3 regions of the Paenibacillus sp. FSL M8-0142 genome follow, and region 2 is predicted to be linked to each of the others. Evidence: riboswitches for the same ligand, from Rfam matches in the RefSeq annotation. Region 2 holds a riboswitch; each other region holds the start of a gene.
The links. A riboswitch is a leader RNA that binds a small molecule or an ion and turns the genes downstream of it on or off. The one in region 2 is predicted to bind cyclic di-AMP.
Positions count from the first base shown of each region.

Region 1: another riboswitch for cyclic di-AMP. It lies ahead of NSQ46_RS04710 (TrkH family potassium uptake protein); the one in region 2 lies ahead of NSQ46_RS29590 (C40 family peptidase).
Region 3: another riboswitch for cyclic di-AMP. It lies ahead of NSQ46_RS12590 (C40 family peptidase); the one in region 2 lies ahead of NSQ46_RS29590 (C40 family peptidase).

Region 1 covers NZ_CP152008.1:1,029,027-1,036,496, reverse strand. The annotation lists gene NSQ46_RS04725 (succinate dehydrogenase cytochrome b558 subunit) at 1-388, opposite strand, end outside; gene NSQ46_RS04720 (LysR family transcriptional regulator) at 650-1,576, shown strand; gene NSQ46_RS04715 (TrkA family potassium uptake protein) at 1,598-2,272, opposite strand; gene NSQ46_RS04710 (TrkH family potassium uptake protein) at 2,289-3,629, opposite strand; cyclic di-AMP (ydaO/yuaA leader) riboswitch at 3,693-3,839, opposite strand; gene NSQ46_RS04705 (type II CAAX endopeptidase family protein) at 4,131-5,819, shown strand; gene uvrC (excinuclease ABC subunit UvrC) at 5,791-7,470, opposite strand, start outside.
Region 2 covers NZ_CP152008.1:6,551,408-6,558,877, reverse strand. The annotation lists gene NSQ46_RS29600 (cytochrome c) at 1-24, opposite strand, end outside; gene NSQ46_RS29595 (GNAT family N-acetyltransferase) at 185-685, opposite strand; gene NSQ46_RS29590 (C40 family peptidase) at 1,065-1,538, opposite strand; cyclic di-AMP (ydaO/yuaA leader) riboswitch at 1,543-1,682, opposite strand; gene NSQ46_RS29585 (hypothetical protein) at 2,020-2,847, opposite strand; gene NSQ46_RS29580 (M1 family metallopeptidase) at 2,859-4,853, opposite strand; gene NSQ46_RS29575 (YwhD family protein) at 5,001-5,519, shown strand; gene NSQ46_RS29570 (copper amine oxidase N-terminal domain-containing protein) at 5,636-6,802, opposite strand; gene NSQ46_RS29565 (heavy metal translocating P-type ATPase) at 6,993-7,470, opposite strand, start outside.
Region 3 covers NZ_CP152008.1:2,652,040-2,659,509, reverse strand. The annotation lists gene NSQ46_RS12605 (AraC family transcriptional regulator) at 1-314, shown strand, start outside; gene NSQ46_RS12600 (2Fe-2S iron-sulfur cluster-binding protein) at 534-923, opposite strand; gene NSQ46_RS12595 (stalk domain-containing protein) at 1,158-2,417, shown strand; gene NSQ46_RS12590 (C40 family peptidase) at 2,760-3,236, opposite strand; cyclic di-AMP (ydaO/yuaA leader) riboswitch at 3,240-3,373, opposite strand; gene NSQ46_RS12585 (glycoside hydrolase family 28 protein) at 3,748-5,316, opposite strand; gene NSQ46_RS12580 (AraC family transcriptional regulator) at 5,559-6,401, shown strand; gene NSQ46_RS12575 (glycoside hydrolase 43 family protein) at 6,465-7,470, opposite strand, start outside.

The DNA.
Region 1 (7,470 bases), 1.2 Mb from region 2:
CCAGATCATCATGGGTGATCTTGCCGATCATGATCTGAAAACGGGTGTCGTACATATGCCAGATCACAAATACGAACGTAATAACCCCGGTAATCCGCTGAACGGTAAAACGGATGTTCCGCTCATAATTGTAATTGCCGATGTTGTTTTTGGCCTGATACGCAATGTACAGACCGTAAATGCCGTGGTACATCAGCGGCAGCCAGATCAAGAACAGCTCAAGGAAGAAGATAAGAGGCAAGCTGTTCAGTAAATTCACGGCTCCCTTGAAGCCTTCCTTTCCCCCCTCGAAAGCCTGAAAGTTGGATATCATGTGGCTGAGCAGAAATGCTCCAAGCGGTATGACACCGAGTAAGGAATGCAGCTTTCTGGAATAATACCCTTTCATCAGTTGACGTTCCCCTTTCCAATGTGCAGCGTTTTCAATTTCACTCACCTATTTACGGAACAATTACACTTACTTACACTGTGCTTTTCGCGTGCAACGACAAAATGTTCCCTTTTTCCACAAACGTGTGAACATCCTGTGTCATGTTTCATGTTACTCCTTTTTTTCTTATAAGGGAATTGCAATATAATTATTAATCGTTATAATCTATACGCATAAGTAGATATTGGAACACCATCCTATATATAATGGAGGAATATCATGTTCGAAGATCTGGACATGTTTGCCGTTGTGGTGGAGCAATCCAGCATCAATAAAGCATCCAAGCTGCTGAACCTGTCCCAGCCGGCGCTCTCGCGGAAGATCGCCAAGCTCGAAGACGAGCTCGGCCTGCCCCTGTTCAACCGGCGCGGCAAGCGCCTTGAGCTGACGTCGATCGGGCAGATCGTATATACCTTTGCGCTGGAGCAGCGCCAGCAGCAGCTGAAGCTCATGCAGACGCTCGCCCACTATCGGGAAGGGGAGCAGATCTCGATTAATCTGGGCGCGAGCCTGACGACGCTGCAGACGACGCTGCCCCCGCTCGTCAACGCGTTCATGGAGCGGCATCCCGCCGCGGAAATCAAGCTGATTACCGGCAAAACCCATGAGATCGTTTCTTATGTAAGGGATAAACGGGTGGATGTCGGCATCGTCGCCTCTTCCATCAACCAACCGGGACTAAACTGCATTCCCCTGTTTGACGATCATCTGGAGCTCGTCATTCCCGCCGTCCATCCGCTGGCGGAGCTGGAGGATGTCGAGGTCGAGCACCTCCAGGGGCTTCCGATGATTATTTTCTCGACCGGCACCTGGTACCGTAAGCTGACGGACGACCTGTTTCACCGGTGGGGCATCATGCCCGATATTCGGATGGAGATCGATTCCTTCGAAGCGATCGTCCGCTTGATCCCGACCTGCAAAGCAGCGGCCCTGCTTCCGAAATCATACCTCCGTCCGCAGCTGCTCTCCGACAACGGGCTTGTGGACATTCACATCCCCGCGCTCATGGAGACGCGGCGGACGACCTCCCTGATTTACGGGGATGCTTCAGAGCTTAGCAGCGCCGCCCGCCGCTGGATTAACGAAACCGAGGTGCTCTTCCGAAGCCTTGCGGAAGAGAAGCAGCGAAAAAACCTGACGACCTAGAGATCGTCAGGTTTTTTTGTATTATTTCTGCTGCAGATTCACGACTTCCGTCTCAAACCGCTCCACATTGTCGTTGGAGCCGATGACGACCATAACATCGCCGGCGTTGACCACGTCCATCGCCGTCGGCGCGACGATAATGCCGGATCGCTTGTTGAGGGCGACCACCGTGACACCGTAACGGACGCGCGTGTTCAGTTCGCTTAACGTCTTGCCGTCCATACAATCGGTTACCGTCATTTCCACGATCAAATAATCCTTAGATAATTCGATATAGTCGAGCAGATTCGGCGTAACCAGCTGGTGAGCCACACGGATTCCCATATCCCGTTCGGGGAAGATGACCCGGTCCACACCCAGCTTCTGCAGCGCCCGGCCGTGCAGCACGGAAATCGCTTTGGCCACGACGGTCGATACGCCAAGCTCCTTGAGCAGGATGGCGGACAGAATGCTCATCTGGATATCGTCTCCGATCGCGACGATCCCGCAGTCGAAGTTGCGGATGCCGAGCGATTTCAGCATCTCCTCATCCGTAGCATCGGCGACCACCGTATGGGTCAGATACTCGCTCATATCCTCGACGACCTCTTCGTTCCGGTCAATGCCGAGAACCTCATAGCCTAGTTCCATTAGTTCCAGTGCCAGACTCGAGCCGAACCGCCCCAAACCGATCACTGCAAATTGCTTTGGTTTCATGTCTCTCCTATACTCCTTATCCAATAATCATTTTGCCTTCCGGATGACGATACAATTCTTTACCCTTTTTCGGACCGAGTGCATAAGCCAGCGTCAGCGGACCTAGACGTCCGGCAAACATCGTTAAGCTGATCAATATTTTGCCGAACACCGTCAAATCCGGCGTTAATCCCATCGACAAGCCGACGGTACCGAAGGCCGAGGTCGTTTCGAATAGAATCTCCAGGAAATCCGCATCCTCTGTCGTGGACAGGATCATGGATACCGTCAATACGAGCAGCAGCGCAAGAAGCGCAATCGTTAACGCCTTTAAGACCCGCTCCTGAGCGAGGCGAAACCGGAATAAGACGATGTCCTCACGCCCTCTCATCATTGCGAATACGGCCCCTACCATCACCATAAAGGTTGTCGTCTTGATTCCGCCCCCGGTCGATCCCGGCGACGCTCCGATAAACATAAGTATAATAATGAAAAATTGCGTAGCTTGCCTTAGGCCGCCGATATCAATCGAATTCGCGCCCGCTGTTCGCGGACTGACCGATTGGAAGAACGAGGCGAGCACTTTACCTCCCCCGTCCAAGGAGCCCAGCGTTAACGGATTGGTGAACTCAAAAATAAATATGATGATCGCCCCGATGAAGATCAACGCCCCCGACATCGAGAGAACGACCTTGGAGTGAAGCGACAGCTTCCTTTTTTGACGGAAATCGATCAAATCGGATAATACAACGAACCCGATGCCGCCGGATATGATCAACAGCATGGATACGATGTTTACCAACGGATCATCGACATAATCCGTGAGACTATGAAAATCACCGAACAGATCGAAGCCTGCATTGTTAAACAGCGAAACGGAATGGAACACCCCAAAATAGAGGGCTTTTCCAATAGGCATATCCCATGCCCAGCGCAGTGTAAACAGTACGGCAGCGCACGCCTCGAAGGTCAAGGAATAGATAAACACCCGCCGGATCAAACGAACGATCCCTTCGATGGAGGACTGATTCATCGCTTCCTGCAGAACAAGCCGGTCCTTGAGCGATATCCTCCGCTTGAATACCAGGGCGAACAGGGTTGCCATCGTCATAAACCCGAGCCCGCTGAGTTGAATGAGCAGAAGGATCACCGTATGTCCGAAAGCACTGAAGCTTGTGCCTGTATCCACGACAACAAGCCCGGTCAGACAGACGGCGGAAGCCGCCGTAAACATGACGTCAATCCCGCTGATCGGTTCGCCGGTCCTGCTGGATACGGGCAGCATGAGCAGAATGGTACCGACCAGGATCGCCGCCGCAAAACCGAGCGCAAGGATCTGCGGAGGTGACAGCTTAAGCCACTTCATTTTTGAGTTCAAAGTTTCACCTTCTCCAAAAAAATCAAAGAAAAAAGACACTGGAAAACAGTGCCCTTCACGGTCTGGTTCCTGTGCAACAGCCTACGAGGTTAGCTGACGGATTCGGGCATTATCACAGGCCGCCCTATCCATGATCCGAAAGAGATCATGAAATTCACCCCAATTACATGGTTCCCCCGTTCTCATTACGAAATTCGGCTGGTTTATTCGGTTCCTTGAAGCATGATGTGATTATAACGCAATCCGGAAGCGAACCCAACGTCGTTTTTTTACCAAAAAGTCTTTAAATGAGCGCGAATTGGGCATATTCAAGAGTACAAGGATATGGTTCTCTAACGTTTTCGAAACCTTTCATTCATTTTCAGCGTTTTATTTCATTATTGGCCCTTTGGGATAAGCAGGGCTTGTTCTTCATATGTATGTTATATTGACTCTATGATCCGCTTTTTGCGGGGCCGGTTATTCATATCGGAAAGCACTAAAATTAAGAGGAGGAATTTCATGAACCGTGCCGAAGAGCCCCTGAAGCTGACACCTAACCTAAAGAAGCTTATCGCACCGGCCATCATCGGTCTGATCCTGTTTCTTATATTCCAGGTACTCCCATCCACTTCCTTCGAGTCGACCGATACGCCCTATCCGCAAATCATTTCCAAGGATGAGGCTGCGCAAGCGGCGTCACGGTTCGCGCGCGAACGTTTAGGGTTTCCTGCTTCCGAAGGGCAACCCCCCCTTGTTACATACCAGTCCAACTCCGAGCTGTACGGATATTTGGCCAAGGAAAAGAAGCTAAAGGAGTATAACAAGAATTACGAAGCCAAATACCCATATGACGTATACCGCGTCCGCTTCACCTTGCCGGGTGGCGATGCGCTGAACGTGGATGTGCATATGCAGAATGCCGGCATCGCGGGATTCTCCTATGATTCCGCCCGCTCCAGTTACGACAGGATCGAGCTGAATCAAGGGGAGGTCCGGAAGCAAATGCTGCTTCTGGTTGAGGAAGGCATGACGCTGGCCGAGAAGCAGGCGCTCGCGGAGCCGTGGCTCAAGTGGGCCGGATACGATGCGACGCAGCTGCAGCTTTCTACCCGGGAAGGCGAACCTAAGCTGAGATATACCGTCACGGAAGCCGCCATCGGGGATTCGAGGCTGCAGCTGGAGTTTACCTTTGAACATGGGACACTGCGTTCCTTCGAGCCCGCGTTCTCGGTTCCGGCAGCGCATTCTGCCTATGTGAACAAGCAGACGCAGGATGCAACGCTGCTGACGCTGGTCGGGTACGGTTTGTTTACGCTTGTGCTCGGTATCCTGGCCATCGTCTACAGCGTCAAGACCAGAGCCTATACCTCGTTTAAGCGCGGTATCCTGCTGTCCGTCCTGTTGTTTGTCATCCAGATGCTGAATACGTACAACCTGGTTCCGGTCTTTAAGGCACAAGGAATGTCCGAGACCGGCATCATCGGGATGATGATCTTCTACGCCATCTACTCCCTCGTCTTCTCCGCCCTGCTCTATTTCTCGCTTGTCGGCGGAAGCGGTCTATGGCGAAAGGAAGACGGGCTTAATCCGTGGCCGCGTGCCAAGGAGCCCGGGTACGGCCGCTATGTCTTGGAAAGCATGAAGGTGGGCTATTTGTGGGCCCTCATTCTGCTCGGCATTCAGTCCTTGATCTTCATCGCGCTCGGCCTGACCTTGAACACCTGGTCCACGACCGATGCCTCGCAGTCGCCTTACAACATGCTCTATCCATGGCTGTTTCCGCTGATGGCTTGGCTGGCAGGCATTTCGGAGGAAGCGGTATACCGGCTGTTCGGCATTAGAATGGTGAAGAAAATCGTGCGCAGCACCTTTGTCGCGAGTTTGATCACCTCGATCATCTGGGCGCTAGGCCATACGCTGTATCCGATTTACCCAGTCGTATCCCGCCCGATTGAGCTGGTCATTATCGGCCTGCTGTTCAGCTATATTTTCCTGAAATACGGATATATTGCGGCCATGTTCTCGCATGTCGTCTTCAACAGCATTCTCATGGGAATCAGCCTGGTCATGCTTCAAGGGGCCCCTAATGTGCTAATCGGCCTGTTCTATATGGTGCTGCCGGCAATCGTGGCTTACGTGATCTATCGCTTGAATCCAACAAAAAAAGAGAAGCCGTATGTCACGACTCCTCATCACGAAGGGCATTGAGTATATCTGTAGCTAATTTTTCACCGATCGAAAGGGGCTTAAAGTCTTCGACTGAAGCCTCTTTTATTTTTTTGATCGAGCCGAAATGCTTCAGCAGCAGCTTCCGCCGCTTCTCGCCGATGCCCGGGATCGAGTCCAGCTTGGACGAAACCATCGATTTGCCGCGCTGCTCTCGATGGAAGGAGATCGCAAACCGGTGGACCTCATCCTGGATGCGCTGAAGCAGGTAGAACTCCTGGCTGTCCCGCGGCAGGGACACCGGCTGCGGCGGATCGCCGACCATCAGCTGCGCCGTTCTATGCTTGGCATCCTTCACAAGCCCGCAGACCGGAATAAACAGTCCCAGCTCATTCTCCAGCACATCGATCGCAGCCGATATCTGTCCCCTGCCGCCGTCGACCACGATCAGGTCCGGCAGCGGCAGATTCTCCTTCAGCACCCGCTCGTACCGTCTCCGGATGACCTCACGCATCGTCTCGTAATCATCCGGCCCCTGCACGGTGCGGATTTTGTACTTCCGGTATTCCTTCTTATCCGGTTTCCCGTTTGTAAACACGACCATCGCCGAAACCGGATTCGTTCCCTGTATGTTCGAGTTGTCAAACGCCTCGATCCGGTTCAGGGATTCGATGCCGATCACTTCGCCGAGATTGGCCGCGGCAATCGATGTCCGCTCCTCATCTCGTTCGATTAAGCGGAATTTCTCATCCAGCGCAACCTTTGCATTTTCAATCGCCATCCCGACCATCTGGCGCTTTAAGCCGCGCTGCGGCACATGGACCTTAACGCCGAGCCATTCCTGCAAGGCGGCTGCACCTCCGGCGGCGTCCACCAGGCCGGCAGCCTCCGCCCGCTCGTTCTCGGCTTTTGTCGCGGCGGCCAGACGTTCGGCCTCCTCCCCTTGCCCGGGGCTTTCCGGACCGCCGGCCGAACCTGAGCCGGACGGGTCCTCAGCGACTGCTAAGGCAGGCGATCCAGCGGTATCGCCCTCACCGGTGCCTTGGGCCGGGCCGCTCTCGTTGGAAGCAGCGGCTCGGCTGCCTGCTCCCTCCGATATCGAATCATCCTTGGCCGCGATGCTGTCTTGCGCATCGGAGTCGGCCTCCTCGATCAAGACCGGCCCCGGAAGCAGGATTTCCTGCGGCACGGCAGGGTTTTCGCTGTAGTACTGCGCGATGAAGGACATGAAATCGCTGTGCGCGTCGCCGTAGAACGGAAAGATGGATTTGTTGCGCTGCACCATTTTCCCCTGGCGCATGTACAGAATTTGCACGCACATCCAGCCCTTATCCACGGCATAACCGAATACGTCACGGTCCCGGGTATCGGTTGTGGTGATCTTCTGCTTCTCCATCAAGGTGTCGATATGGATGATCTGGTCCCTCAGCTCCTTGGCGCGTTCGAAATACAGGTCCTCTGCGGCTTCCTGCATTTTGCGCTGCAGCTCCTTCTTGATCTCTTCATGGCCGCCGCTTAGAAAGGAGGTGATTTCGCTGGTGATCTCCTCGTAGGCGGTCTTCGGCACCTCTTTCACGCATGGAGCCATGCATTGGCCCATATGATAATACAAGCACACCTCTTTCGGCATAACCCCGCATTTGCGCAAAGGATACATGCGGTCGAGCAGCTTTTTCGTCTGCTGAGCGGCATA
Region 2 (7,470 bases):
TCCGCTCATGATCCATTTTTGCATCGTCATATCGTCCTTTCTATGTATACTGCACTTTTGCACTTGTCTTCATTATAAACCAACATCCTTACACATCATAGCCAGTTGTGACAAAAAAAGCAATGTTCAAGCCTGCCTTCATAAAAAGTACACAAAATTGTACTTTTTCATATAGACAAGACTACTATTCCTCATTGGCCATCGGGTCATACACCATGCAATAAAAAGGCGCCATGCCCGTCGGCGTAAGGCGTTCGTACGTATCGGCAATGTAAAAGCCAGCCTTCCGGTAAGTCCGGATAGCCCGTTCATTCCAGGTAAGCACCTCAAGATCAATCTCGTCCGAAGGACGGCGCCGCTTCGCCTCATCCACAATTGCCTGCACGAACCGTTTACCCATTCCCCGGCCGCACCAATCAGGCCGCATGCCCAGGCCTAGACGCGTAACGCCTGCCATAGGGAATAGCTGGGCAAACCCCCAGAGCTGATCCTGCTCATCCAGCACGGACAGGTATTGCTGCAGGCGGATGCCGGGATCCCCGAATTCCACCCCTAGTCCCTTCATCTGCTCCCAAGGAAGAAAGCCATATATATTATAGGGCGGGGGATAGGACCAGGTGCAAATTTCAGCGGCATGGGCTTCCTGCATGACCACGGTATGAAACGAGGGTAAATTCGCCTCCATGTAAATACTCCTCTCATTCAAAACAATTCCGTTAGAGAGAGAATACATGCTGCTGAGCGGGATTGCAAAGATAATAGCGCAGGGGGAAACGAAACTGAAGCTAAAAAATTTTCGATTGTTTATTCGTATTGCTGTTTAGGTTAATTCTGGAAGGGTAAATAAAATGTAAGCGCTCGGATTGGCCGAATCTTGTTGGTGGCTTTGAGCATACAGAATGAAAAAATATTTTTGGATTTTCCGAAAAACATAGAACTTTTCCATGGCCTGAAACGTTATAGAGGTATAGACGAAAAATTATAGAAAAAAAGCCGCTGGGTGAGATCGGCACATCTCATGCTCCAGGGCTTATGGACATTCAGAAAAATTACGGTACAGTCAATTAATTGTAGTTCACGGCAAGGGACTTGTACGTGCTTTGGCTCATGATTCTCTTCGCGCCTACATAACGCTTCGCGTAGTAGCTCTGGCTGAGCGGGCTAACGATGACGCCGCGCGAGGAGGAAGAATGGGCGAACTTCCCGCCACCGACATAAATGCCAACATGGGAAACGCCTCTGCCGGAAGTATTAAAGAATACGAGATCCCCGGCCTTCAGGTTGCTCTTCGATACCGCGGTACCTACCTTGTATTGTGCTGCAGAAGTGCGCGGCAGGGTGAGGCCCAGCTTCTTGTAAATATAGCTGGTGAATCCGGAGCAATCAAAACCCTTTGTAGTGGTTCCGCCGGTTTTATAAGAGACACCGATGGTTGGTTTGATAACGGTATTCAACTTGGAATCCGCGAAAGCGCTACCGGTTCCAATCGTGAGCGCAAGGGCCAAGCCTAAAGAGATGGCTGTTAACTTCTTCTTCAAAACAAAAAGCTCCTTCCATTGCCTGCGAGGTTAGCTTAAGGGTTCGGTTGAAGGTCCCCTATGATCCCTCTCTAGCGAGATCAATTCACCCAAAACGGATCCCCCGCTTCCCGTATGAAGACGGGAATTCGGCTTTTAAAAGATGTCGATGTACCCAATATGACGTACCAACATGTTAACATGATGACAATAGTTACAATAAAAATGACAAAGTTGTTACTAACATATTCGTTATTTTAGCAGAGTATTAACAATTTGGCAAACGAGGAAAGTTGTTTTTTTAACAAAAATCCCTGTCCACATTGAAGTGGGACAGGGATTTTGTATAAATATGGGAGGGGAACGTTGAGGATTCCGGTTGGATGGGAAAGTTATCGTTCGAAATCTATCCTTTTCGGAGGCTGCTTTAGCTTCCGGTTACAACCTTTTTACCACATTTAAACGATGAATGGTTGTTAATGAAATGTAACTTTTGTAACCGTTATGGATTTGAAGCTACGGACGCTCTCCATAAATGATATTGGGAAGAAATTCCCCATATTTGGAAGAGCCCGTTCAGGAAATAGGAGGCTTGCTGAATGATGAGTCCGATTAATCCCGCCCAGAACAGGGACGCCGAGCTGAACAGCAGGAGAATGACAAATGCGGCTCCACCAACAGAAATGGACAGCAGTACAGCCGTTCCCAGCTTGCGTATGAGCGCCGTGACGGATGCGATCATACCGAGCTCTCCGGTATGCCCGAACTGCATATACAGCAGCACAAGGCGAATAACATAGGTATAGAGGAACCAGGCCGCCGCGTAAGGCAGCACCCGGAGCAGCTGGGAAGGCTCCTGAATGGAGCCGAGCAGTGCCGGAAGAGCCTTGGGAATGATCCAGTAACCCGGCGCAACCGTAAGAACAAGCTCGATGAGATAGAACACCGTTACCGATTTCCAATGCTTCCGCATGCCGATGAAGAAGAACAGACCGCGTTCGCCACGGGCCTCCTGATGGAGGTTGTAGAAGATGCCGGAGCGAATCAGCGGGGTAAGCACCATGCGGACGAGGAGCAGAGCGGCAAGGATCCAGCCGTAGGTATGAACCGTATTGCTGAGCGACAAGCTCATTTCGCCCTCATAGAAGAACAGGAGGCGGCTCAGCTCGTTAGGAGCCGGATCCGGGTACCGCATCAAAAGCGGGACGACGGCGGATTTCACGAGCCTGTACAGACAGTAGCCCCAGAGAAGACGGTACAAGAACAGTAGAATGGAGACGTATAATTGATCTTTAACACTGATCCAGCCTTGGCCTGCATAGCTTTTCATGTGCTCCCCCCTCACCACGACATGCTGCCGAACAGCGTCTCCACGAGCTTGGTAATACCGAGATTCCAACGTGTAACGACTTTCGGATCCATGCCAGCCTTCATATAGTTATTCATGTGTTTATTCTCCAGCATGATGGTATATTTCGGATCCACCATGGCCCAGGCGAGCGGTGTATGGTATTCCAGCGTATAAGTTACTTTGCCGTTCTTGCCGCTCCATGTTCGCTCAACAAGCTTGCCATCCTCAAAAGCGAACACAATCGGCACATCGGTAACATCGCCGCCCTTGCTCGTGATGTTTACGGTCGAAACAAACCGTGGGTGCGCTTGTGAGCCTTTATTTTTGGTTTTGATCTGGTCGATCGCGATGTCAGCCATTTGGCTGCCGTAAACGTACTGATCGAAATACGACTGCCATGAGGACTGGGTAACCTGTTCAACAACCTTCTGGAAGTCCGTCGTTGTCGGATGCTTGAAGCGGAATTTTTTGGCGTAGGTCATCATGATTTTATCCATCGTCTTGGATCCGACTTGTCGCTCGATGCCCTGGAGCACCAGCTTGCCGCGTGTATAGACGTTGAGTGCGTAATTTTCATGCGAGCTGTATTTCCAGGACTCCATCTTAAGCGGTTCAGGCGACGTAATGGATGCGCCTTGCGCTGCGGTATTGGATGTAATTCCGTACTGCTTCTCCATGACCTTCTCCTCGGCATAGGAAGCAAAGGCCTCGTCCAGCCATGCCTCTTCGAATTCGTTATTGGCTACGATGCCGTAGAAATATTGGTGGGCGATTTCATGGATGACGGTCCGCTCCAGCTCATATCCGGGCGAGTCGTTATTGGCTCCGAAGGCGGTGACGAGCGTCGGGTATTCCATGCCGCCTGCACCGTTGCCGGAATAAGGCGGGACAACGATGGATAATGTGGAGTACGGATAGGAGCCGTACCATTTGCCGAAAGAGGACAGCGCCGTTTTGGCTGTATCAAAATAACGCTCCTTCAAATCCTTATGAGCAGGATCAAGGTACAGCTTGATCCGGACGCCAGGGATACCCGGAGCGGAGTAAGCCTCTTCCGCCGTCACGAAGTTCGGCGAGGCGGCCCAGGCGAAGTCATGCACGTCATCCGCATAGAATTGGTAAATTTTCTCGCCATTTGCTTTCTGCGCAGGCTTGGTCGGGAACCCGGTAGCGGCTACGATATAGTCCTCGGGTACACGAATCCGAACGCTATAGATGCCGAAGTTCGAGTAAAACTCCGAATTGCCGTGATACTGATGTAAGTTCCAGCCTTCCTGGGTTCTTTCCCGCGTGCCGGCAGGCTCGTATACCGATATCTTGGGAAACCACTGGCCAGCCATGACAAAATCCTCGGTCCGGCCCATGCGCGCGAAAATCTTCGGCAGCTCTACCTCAAACTCCAAATGCAGGGTTATACTCTCTCCGCCTTTTACAGGCTTGGGCAACCGGAGTTTGGCAAGACTTTGATCTTTGATGTTCCCGTCATCCGGCTGAACAAACTGCAGTCGTTGCGTCAGGCCCAGGCCCTCGGTCGTTTTCACGTTCGTAATCTTCATCGACCCATAGCCGTTCTCGGGCATCGGATCGGATCGAAGCCTGCCTCCGGACTCCTTCATGAACGTCGTTTCATCGGATGCAAAGGCGTTCGGGTATAAATGGAAGTAGAGCTCATTCACGCTTCTTTTGCCAGGATGGGTCCAGGTGACGGTCTGCTTGCCTTTCAGCTTGTTTTGTTCAGGCTCGTACCTTACATCCATGTGGTATTCGACCAGCCGGTCGCTAAGCGCAGGGGCCGGTGCATCAGGCTGAACCTTTGGAGGTGAAAGCGGGGCCTTCTCCACGGCAGAGACGGAGGGCTTGCCCCCATTCGGAGCAAGCGCCGACAAGGAGGACCCTTGATTAGAAAGAAATATTGGCATCGATCCTGCAAGCAAACCCAAGGCGAGCAGGGATGATAGAAAGACTTTGGCACGTGGTGGGACCATATCGAATAACCTCCCGTTGACAAGCATCTACAGCATGTATATGTTTGCTTTTGGAGGATTATTAGTTAAAATAAAATTATTGGGACAAAGGTAGTTACGATGCAGCCGACAGGCTTTGTCGGCTCTGATATAGGAGGTTTTGCGGCAATGGAGAACGGGAGTCAGGAACAGGGCGCTAAGAAACAGATCGCGCTGAACATTATTAACAGCAAGAGCAAGCATAAAGGGTTCGGTGCAGGATCGATTGATTTGAACAGCCTTTCGCCAGTCATTATCGATAATGGCGAGGCCAAGGTGGATATTGGGGCCATGCATGCAAAGAGCAAGGTGGAGCGGGGCATCCGGTTTACGACGGACCGGGACGAGGTGCCTAATGGCCGTCAGGTGTGGATCGTATGGGTAGCGGTGGACCGCACGGCTGAAGGGCAGCATTACGCCGGTGCGACCGCTTGCGAAATGTGGATCGATCAGGAGGCGCGCAAGGGCTGGAAAATCCTCGCCGATCATGTGAACAAGATGGACGCTGCGCTAAAGCGCCGGATTATTCTGGACGGACTTGGCGATGTAGAGAAGAAGGCGCTGCGCGAGCTGCTGATTTCCCGCAATGAGGAATGGTGGAACGCATCCCCGGATGAATTCAAGGAAGCGCTTCGGACTGAGGAATAATTACATTGCCTTGAAAAGAAAGTTTTAGGATTAGAACGCGAAGAAAGACCGGTCAAGATTCGAGGGAGGAATCTTAACCGGTCTTTTTGTGCTGGCGTGTTTAGTTATCGGATTCATCAGAAGGGCAGAGCATATGTCAGATTGTTCTTGATATCGAGAAACGGATTTTCATATTGCAGCGTCAGCTTGCCGCTCTTATAACCGACAAACGTCAGACCATCACCGATGAAGCCCACCTCATTCGGCGGCATTTCCCCGATGGCCTTGATGCTTTCCTCATCCAGAATCTCAGGATAAATCAGCTCTGCTTTCGTGCCAATCGGGTTAACGATGTACAGGGTTGCCTTCGTATACGGCCGGACGAGCAGGAAGTCCTGTTCGATCGCCTCCACCGTGAAATCATCCTTTACGCCTGTAAGGGCGGCGAGATCATAGGTTTTGACCGTCTTGCCGGTCGGATGAACGAGCTCCAGCTTGCTGCCGTTCATCATGGCGATATTTCCTTTATAGCCGGTAACGTTCGGCTCGTAGTTAATGCCCGCGAAGTTGGCATTCTGGGTTGCGGCCGTTTTGATGATCTTCTGATCCCGAATGAGTACACGGTATCTAGCTTCATGGATATGCGGCTCTCCGTACGTGTTATAGATGTCGGCCACGTACGTATTGCCATTTACCTTATGCGCATCGATCTCAAGAATGTCGATATTTTCAATAGACACCTTGCCTGCTTTTACAGGAACCGTTCCTGCTTTCCCCATATAGAGCGTTCCGTTCTCCCGGTTCACCCAGAACAGCATGCTGCCCTTTGCCGTGTAGGCATATCCGGTTCCCGGGTTAAAGGTTGTTGCCAATCCGGATTTGGCATCATAACGAAGCGGGATGGTAAACGCTTTGGTAATCAGGCTGGCAGGGACGTAGGTGACCCCTTTCTTGATGACCGGCGCGGCCTCAAGCTTCAGCACGCTGCCTTTCGCATTCACGGCACGAGCCTGCCCGACCTTGATCCGGACGGATTCCTTCGGACTGTTAATGTACATCTGGTTCTTGCCAACAACCGTCAGCTGCAGCTGGAGCGATTCGGAAATTTCCTTCAACGGTACATATAGTACTTTATTCTTCGTAAATGGCTGATTTTTAAGATCAATCGTGTTCCACGCGGCTTTGGCCTCCGAGGCGGCTGCTGCTGCGGCATGCGAGGGTACGGTCGCGGCGGATGCTGCTAATAACAGCGTCGCGGCTAGGGAGGCGGTTCCGGCTGCTTTCATCCATTTTCTTGTGTTCATGATAGGTCTCCTCCTTTAATCGTTGGGTTAACTTTCTCCCATATGCATAAACGAGTCGGACATGGAAAATGTTTCATTAAAGAGCGAAATGATATGAAAAAAAATATATAGCCAGCCGAATTGCCCTGCTTCTAAGCCCATAAAAAAGAAGCTTCATCCTGCTGGATGAAGCTTCGAAGAGTGTTCGCTGTCACGACCGGGCTATCGGCTGGGATAAGCCCTCGGTTACGGATTCCCGATCCTTGCCAAGCAGGATGGACAGGCCGAGCAGGGTAACGATAATGGTTGCCCCCATATCCGAAATGATCGCGATCCACAGCGTCAGCCATCCGGGGATGGTGAGCAGGAGAGCAATCGCCTTCAAGGACAGTGAGATCCCAATATTCCATTGGATGATGCGGTTTACCCGGCGGGCCGTTCGGATCGCTCCGGGAAGCTTGCCGAGGTGATCCTGCATTAAGACGACGTCCGCCGTTTCGATGGCGCTATCGGTCCCCTTGCCCATGGCAATCCCGAGATCCGCCGCAGCCAATGCCGGGGCATCGTTGATGCCATCACCGACCATGCCGGTCTTCCGGCGGGAGGCCAGTTCCTTGATTTTGGATACCTTCTGTTCAGGGAGCAGGCTTGCAAAGACGCGGGTGACGCCGGATTGCTTCGCGATGGAC
Region 3 (7,470 bases), 2.8 Mb from region 2:
AATTCATTGATGCCAACTACACCCAGAGCATCAGTCTGAAGGACATCGCCGACACGCTGTATGTCAGTCAGCACTATTTATCCCATCTATTCAAAAAGGAGCTCGGCGATTCGCCCTTCAACTACTTAATCTCCAAGCGGATTGAAGAAGCGAAGCGTCTGCTGTCGGATTCCGATGCCCCCGTGCACGAGATTGCGTCGCAGGTCGGATATGGGAATGATAAGTATTTCTCCATGCTGTTCAAAAAAATAACCGGGCAGACGCCATCCTCCTATCGGGAAAGTCAGCGGCGGCAAGCCCAGTTGACGGAATAACGCCGGCAGGCAGCCGCTAAGATGCGGCTGCCTGCTTGACGTTTATGCGGCGAATGCGGCCGCCAAGCGCAATCCCGTGACGAGGATTGCCGGCTTCCCCCGCCGACAACGGACTCGTGCCGAGGCACGAATGGTCCTTGTAAGCGAGTCTCGAGCAATCATTAAAATTTATTAGACGAGGGACGGTCACTTTTGAACCCAAAAGGTACAAATATTCTACTAAAAATAAGGGGCATGCTTAATCTTGATCGGGCCGACCGATTCGATCCGGCTTTGGCAGCCAAGCCGGTACCCTTCCTCGAGCTCTTCGGGGTCCAGCCTCTGTTCCTCCGCCTGATTCGGTGACGACAAATGCTGGACACCAACGCTTACATGGCATCGGCAGCGTGCGCACGTGCCTCTTTTGCAAAAAGAGTTCCAATCCACATCGTTCCGCTCGGCCAGATCCAGCACCGTCATCCCAAGCACGGGAGCAACGCTCTTGTGAACCTCCCGACCGGAAAGCTCGATGAGCTTGTCGGGAACAGCCTCCTCCAGCTCCTGTCCACCGGATGCAGACGGATGACCGGCCGAATGGCTATTCTTTTTACTCCTCCAGAATTTAAACACGATATATCCTCCTAAAATGCCTGGAACTATTCACTCCATTTACGCTTACCATTATACTCGAAAGCCGGGCTATTCTCACACCGTCTATACGCAGACATCATTTGAAAACCGCTCTATTTATTTATTTTGTATTCTACCAATATTTTGCTATACTATCATTGCTGTAAACCGTTTCATAGATTCATTTATCTTTCATAGAATGTGGGGGAGATTATTATCGGATACTCAAAACGATTGGGAAAGCTGGCCGCCGCCTCCCTGCTCTCTTTGTCGCTGCTCGGAACCGCGGCTGATCATCATCCAGCCCATGCGGCACCAACCATTTCCGTTCTGTTGGATGATGTTCCGCTTGCGTTCGATGCGGCTCCGCGAATTGAGAAAGGCGTAACCTACGTGCCTTTCCGGGCTGTGGGCGAGGCACTGGGCATCGACATCAAATGGAACAGCAAGACCCAAACCGTGCAGGCGGTAAAGACCGGCAACGATAACACAACCGAGGTTCAGCTCAGAGTCGGCAGCACCACCGCCGTGGTGAATAAGAAGAACGTCAAGCTGCCCGCAGCGCCGATCATGCGCGAAGGACGCGTGCTGATTCCGCTCAGCTCGTTCAGCAGCCAATTCGGGGCTTCCGTAAGGTGGAATCAGGCAACGCGCACCGTATCGCTCAAATCACCAAAAAGCAAAATGCATCTGCGGGCCTTCTATGCCATTGAATCCTTCAAGGAGCGGGATATTATTCAATGGATGAATTCCGTCGCCTTTGGCTGGAGCCGAATTGACCGTAACGGCGAATTCACCCTTCAAGGGGTTGAATACCGCATGCCGGAAGCCGCCGGAGACATTACGCCCCAGACACTTGTGGCCGATGCGGAAGGACAGGGCATTAAGCCCTATTTGATGGTATATGCACTGGACGGTAACGGCGAACTGACAAAAATGATGAGCGACGCCTCACTGCGGATGAAATCGATCGACGGGATTACCGCCGCCGTTACGGACAATGGGTTCGGCGGGGTCGTGCTGGATTTCGAAGGATTGGGCTTCAAGCTGGATGCCGCCTCCCAGCAGAAGCTGCTGAACCAATACGTGAAGGACCTTAGAGCTGCCTTGCCGAAAGGGACTGCCCTGTCCTTGGCCGTACCTCCGTTAAACAGCGCCTATAAAGGCTATGATTACAAAACGCTTGCATCGATTGCCGACGATCTAATTATCATGGCATACCAGTATCACCCGGTTGGCACCAAAGACCGGAAGCCGGAACCGAACACGCAAGTGCAGCAGGCTATTCAGCTTGCACTTGATGCCGGAGCCCCTAAGGACAAGCTTCTGCTTGGAATTAGCCTGGGCAGCGAAACGGAGAACTCCATCGACGACAAGCTTGGTCTGGCCAAGCGCTATCAGCTGAAAGGTGCGGCATTGTGGCGGCTCGGTATATTCAGAGTCTACGGTGATGATATCGAAGGCGCCATGAACGAAGCGGTGATCAAAGAGTGATCCGTAATAAAGGTTGAAGCGTGGATGAGTCCATCCTTCCGATCATCACTACACAGGCTGCCGGTCGTTATGGACCTGCAGCCTGTTCGCTTGTTCAATGCTTCCGTGATAACCGAGCATCTCTGACAGCCATTGAAACGACACAGGCTATGAATTAGCCGATGCCAATCTTCCACATGACCGGCACAAAAAAAAGATGACCTCTGTCGTATACAGAGGTCATCATCAAGACTTATGTATGTATTCGGTGCAATCACTGAAAATCGATCATAGAATTCCTTACCAGGACTTACAAGACGATCATTGTGCAGAGAGCTGGATCAAGATCAAAGATGAGCTGATCTAGCTAACACTTCCTACCAGCTTCGCATATTCCTCTTGGCTTAACACCCGGCGTGCGGTAACATAACGTGGCTTATAGTAAGAGTCGCTAAGCTTGCTGATTCGAACACCCTTGCTGCTTGAAGCATGTGCGAATTGCCCGTCTCCAATATAAACGCCAGCATGTGAAATTCCCTTGCCGTTCGTGTTGAAGAATACCAGATCACCGACACGCAGCTCTTCCTGGTCTACATGCACGCCTACTTGGGCTTGTCCTTGGGAAGTGCGCGGAAGGTCAAGATCAAAGTTACGGAACATATACAGAATAAATCCGGAGCAATCAAATCCGCTTGTGGTTGTTCCGCCCCACTTGTACGGTGTTCCTACTAACTGCTTCACTTGCTGCTGAAAGTTAGGCTGCTGATCGGCAAACGCTGTCACGGCACCGGAAGAAAAAATGATTGCGGATCCTAGCAAAGAAATGACCAATTTCTTCAAAATATATTCTCTCCTTCGATGCCTACGGAGTTAGCTAAGGGTTCGGCTGAAGGTCACCTATATTCCCTCTACTACAAGAATAATTCACCCAGGACGGTTCCCCCGTTTTCTCTAGCGAAATTCGGCAAAATTCATTAACATTTTGTAACCCTTTCTTAATATAGTATACAAGCTAGCAAACTGTCAATAATATCCGATAAATCTATCGTTTTTTAGATATCGCCGTCGAATCGAAAGAGTTTTAACAGTGTTTTTACTATATGAAAGGTCACATAGTCATGACATTTATGTTAAAATTGTTTCCGTTTTCTAAGTGCGGCGAAAAATCCTCCATGCAAGAAGCCGACACCTAGGGGGGCCGGCTTCTTGTTCTAGCAAATTCATCGATAGAACAAGCATTTGCTTCAGCCATTTTGCAGCTTTCAATGGCGTACCTCCTTATCATATTGAGATTGCAACGGTTATAATTCGATCACCTCTCTTCTAAACCTTAATGCATCCAACAGCAAAGCTACTTGATCACGACCTCCTCCGGTTCCACTTCAGAAGAAATCATAATCTGTCCTGCCCTATCGGCATGCAGCCCCGAGCATTCGATTTGCCCGGACCGTTCCCCGGTAACCACAAGCAAGCGGTCATCCAGCGAGTCGCTTTCCCCCTTGACGTTCACCACCTGTACATTTCGGCTCTGGTGAAAAAGAAGCAGCGGATTTTCCTGATTGCGAAGGACCATGTCCTGAATCGTCAGGTTCTTTCCATTGCGGCATACAATGCCTTCCCGACTTGTGATGGCCGACCGCATCACCGTCACGTTCTCCACCGGCATCTCCGGCAGGCCGTTGATGAGGAGCGCAGTATGCGCGCCGCTGCAGACGATATCCTGAATAACAATATTGCGGAACACGGGGGTTTCCTCGGTAACGGGGAGCATCGCTTCCGCTTGGTATTCGCCGGAGCCGGCTTTCCCTTCGTAATATAAATTGAAGGAGATGGCATCCCCGTCGATCTCCCGCATCCGGATCCGTTCGATGAAGATATTTTCGACCACGCCGCCGCGTCCGCGGCAGCTTTTAAACCGGATGCCGATATCGGTGCCGATGAAGGTGCAATCGGATACGTGCACATCCTTGATGCCCCCGGACATTTCACTGCCGACAACGATCCCGCCGTGGCCGTGATAAACGGTGCAGTTCCGGATGCTGATGCGCTCACTCGGCTTTCCCAGCAGGCGCCCGGCTTCATTTTTTCCGGACTTCAGACAGATCGCGTCATCTCCTACATCAAACGAGCTGTTTTCCACGGTCACGTATTTGCACGAATCGATGTCCAGTCCGTCCCCGTTCTGGGCATACCATGGATTGCGGACGGTAATGTTCTGAATGGTAATTTGCTCCGATGCCCAAGGATGCAGGCACCAGGCTGCGGAGTTTTGAAAGGTAGGGCCGTTGAGCAGAATCCGCTTGCAGTTTCTCAAGCTGAGCAGATTGGGTCTCAGATAGTCTCTGACAGGCTCATAATCCTGGGGATTCCGGCTGCCTGTTTGTTCGATCCGGGCCAGGTTCTCCATCCCGTCCCGGGCAGCCGGCGTTGGCCACCACAGTCCCCCGTCATCCACGACACCGCCGGTATGAATTAAACGATCCCACTGGCTTTCCGTCAGCTTCCCTTGCTTAACGGGCCTCCAGGCTTCGCCGCCTCCGTCAAAGATGCCGCTGCCAGTGATTGCGATATCCTCCAATCCTTCTCCATCGAGCGGAGACTGGCAGCGGAACATCTGCCGGCCCTCATAAGCAGACATCCGGATCGGATAAGCTTCGAATTGCTTGCTGAACATGACAAGCGCGCCGGCAGAAGCGTGAAGCTCAATCCGGCTCTGCAGGGTTAACGGACCGGTGTGCCAGATCCCCGGAGGGATGACCACCTTCCCCCCTCCTGCCTTTGCGCAAGCTTCGATTGCTTGATGAAATGCCAGGGTATTGTCGTAAACGCCGTCTCCTACTGCGCCATAGTCAGTGATCATTACTGTGTATTCCGGGATTACAGGCAAGTCGGGACATATTGCTTCTTCTGTTTGTTTCATGCTTACCTCCGCTTTAGTAAGTTTCAAGTTTGCTTATTCGATTGATACCGCATGAAGATGTAAGCGCTTATAAAAAATGCTGCCGATTGCAGCCAAAGCCCTTGAAGATCGGCTGCAGCCATGTTATATAATTTTCTACGAACCCAACTGGCCGTATCCGTTGTCTGCGACCTGTTCAGGCATCAGAGGCTTCACGAATGACAATAGGATCGGGATCCTCGTGTGCAAAGGAGTTAAAGAGAATGAATGACCGGCTGCAGCCTAAGTACCATATCGGAGATCATGATTTCTCCATTCAATACATGTCACGAAACGGTTCCAGCAGCATGCCCCGTCCGCATGAGCATCCCTACTTCGAGCTGTATTATCTGCTTAATGGAGAGCGGGTCTACTTCATGGACGATAATGTGTTTACCGTCAAAAAAGGGGATATGATGATCGTGAACCCGCATGATCTGCATTCGACCGCAAGCTCCGATAAGCTGATCTTCGAGCGGGTGCTGATCGGCTTCTCCCGAAGCTTCATCGAAGAGGGCGATGCCGGCGTCGCCAAGCTGCTCGATCACGGGACATCCAGGCTGGTTCGCATTCCGTTGAAGCATCAGCCCGACATCGAACGGCTGCTCCTCTCGATGCTCGCAGAATGTCAATCCGGGCAGGCACATTACGGCTCGTTGGTTCGCGCGTGGATGAACGAGCTGCTCATCCGCCTGCACCGGATCGAGACCTCGCTCCAATCGCTGCCCCCAGAATATGAGCATCCGATGCACCAGAAAATTTCGGAGATTGCCCAGTATATCAAATCCAACTATCATGAAAGGCTTACGCTCGATCAGATCGCCAAGCAGTTTTACATCAGCCCTTCCTATCTCAGCAGAGTGTTCACCAAGCTGACAGGCTTTCACTTTCGCGAGTACCTGCAGGTGGTACGGATTCGTGAAGCCCAGAAGATGCTTGTGAGCAGCCGGGATTCCGTACAATTCATCTCCGAGCAAACCGGATTTGAGCATATTGCCCACTTTAATAAAACCTTTAAAAAAATCGCAGGCACGACGCCCCTTCAATACCGTAAGCGCCATGGATAGCCTCAGGGCCGTTCGGGCTGATCCAATGCCGGGTTCCCCGTCTAGGAGCAGCCCTTCCAGCTTCTATTTCTCTCCTCTTCCAACCCGGAACCAGTCGATATCCGCATACCCTCTGTCTAAGTGATCCTCTCGGCTCGCCGCAAACAATCCTACCTTAGCTCCGACCCAGTGCCCCTTTTCCGCTTCGAACTCCTTATCTCCGCACGGCACGAAAGGACCGTCAGCGCCGGCGTACTCGAAGCGGCATATAGCTCCAGGAAGAACCGTCACCCGTAGCGTTACTTTCCCTTCGCTCAATCCACCGGACCACACAATATGTTCCGCCTGGTCGTTTCCTTCGGCACGGAGGAGTTCCATGCCGGATCCGTCCTCCTTCATCCGAACGGCTACATAAGCAAAGGTTCGCCCGAATATGATCAGGCCCGCATATTCACCGGGCTTGAGTGCCGTTCCGTCCACCCTCGCTTCAGCTTGAAATACTTCTGCCGGGAATTTCTGCATCAGCAAGTGAGGGGCAGCGTAGATCGTGCGGGTGGACTGGTTATCCGGCACCGGGAAGGCAAATAATCGCAAATGGCTCTCCCTCTCGAATGCGTACCAGGCCGGATTGGGATTGGCCTGCCATTGCCACTGGAGGCCAAGCTCAGCTCCTTCGAAATCGTCCGAGTCATCCGGCGCCTGAATCGCATGCTCCCCGCCGACGTTTGACTTCGGATAACGAAGAACCGGTTCGCCGATCCCGTCCCCATTCGCATCGATACCGATCTGCGGCCAATCATCGACCCAGCGCATCGGCTGCAGATGAGTGATTCGCCCGTATGCCCCTTTGTCTTGAAAATGCATGAACCAGCATTCGCCCGAAGCGAGCTCTACCCAGCCGCCCTGATGCGGGCCGTTAATCGGGCTATCGCCTTGATGCAGTACGATTTTATCCTCGTAGGGGCCAAAGACCGCAGTCGATCGAAGCACGGTCTGCCAGCCCGTAGATACACCCCCGGCGGGAGCAAATATATAATAATAGCCATTCCGTTTATACATCTTCGGACCTTCCATCGTTGGATGGCGCTCG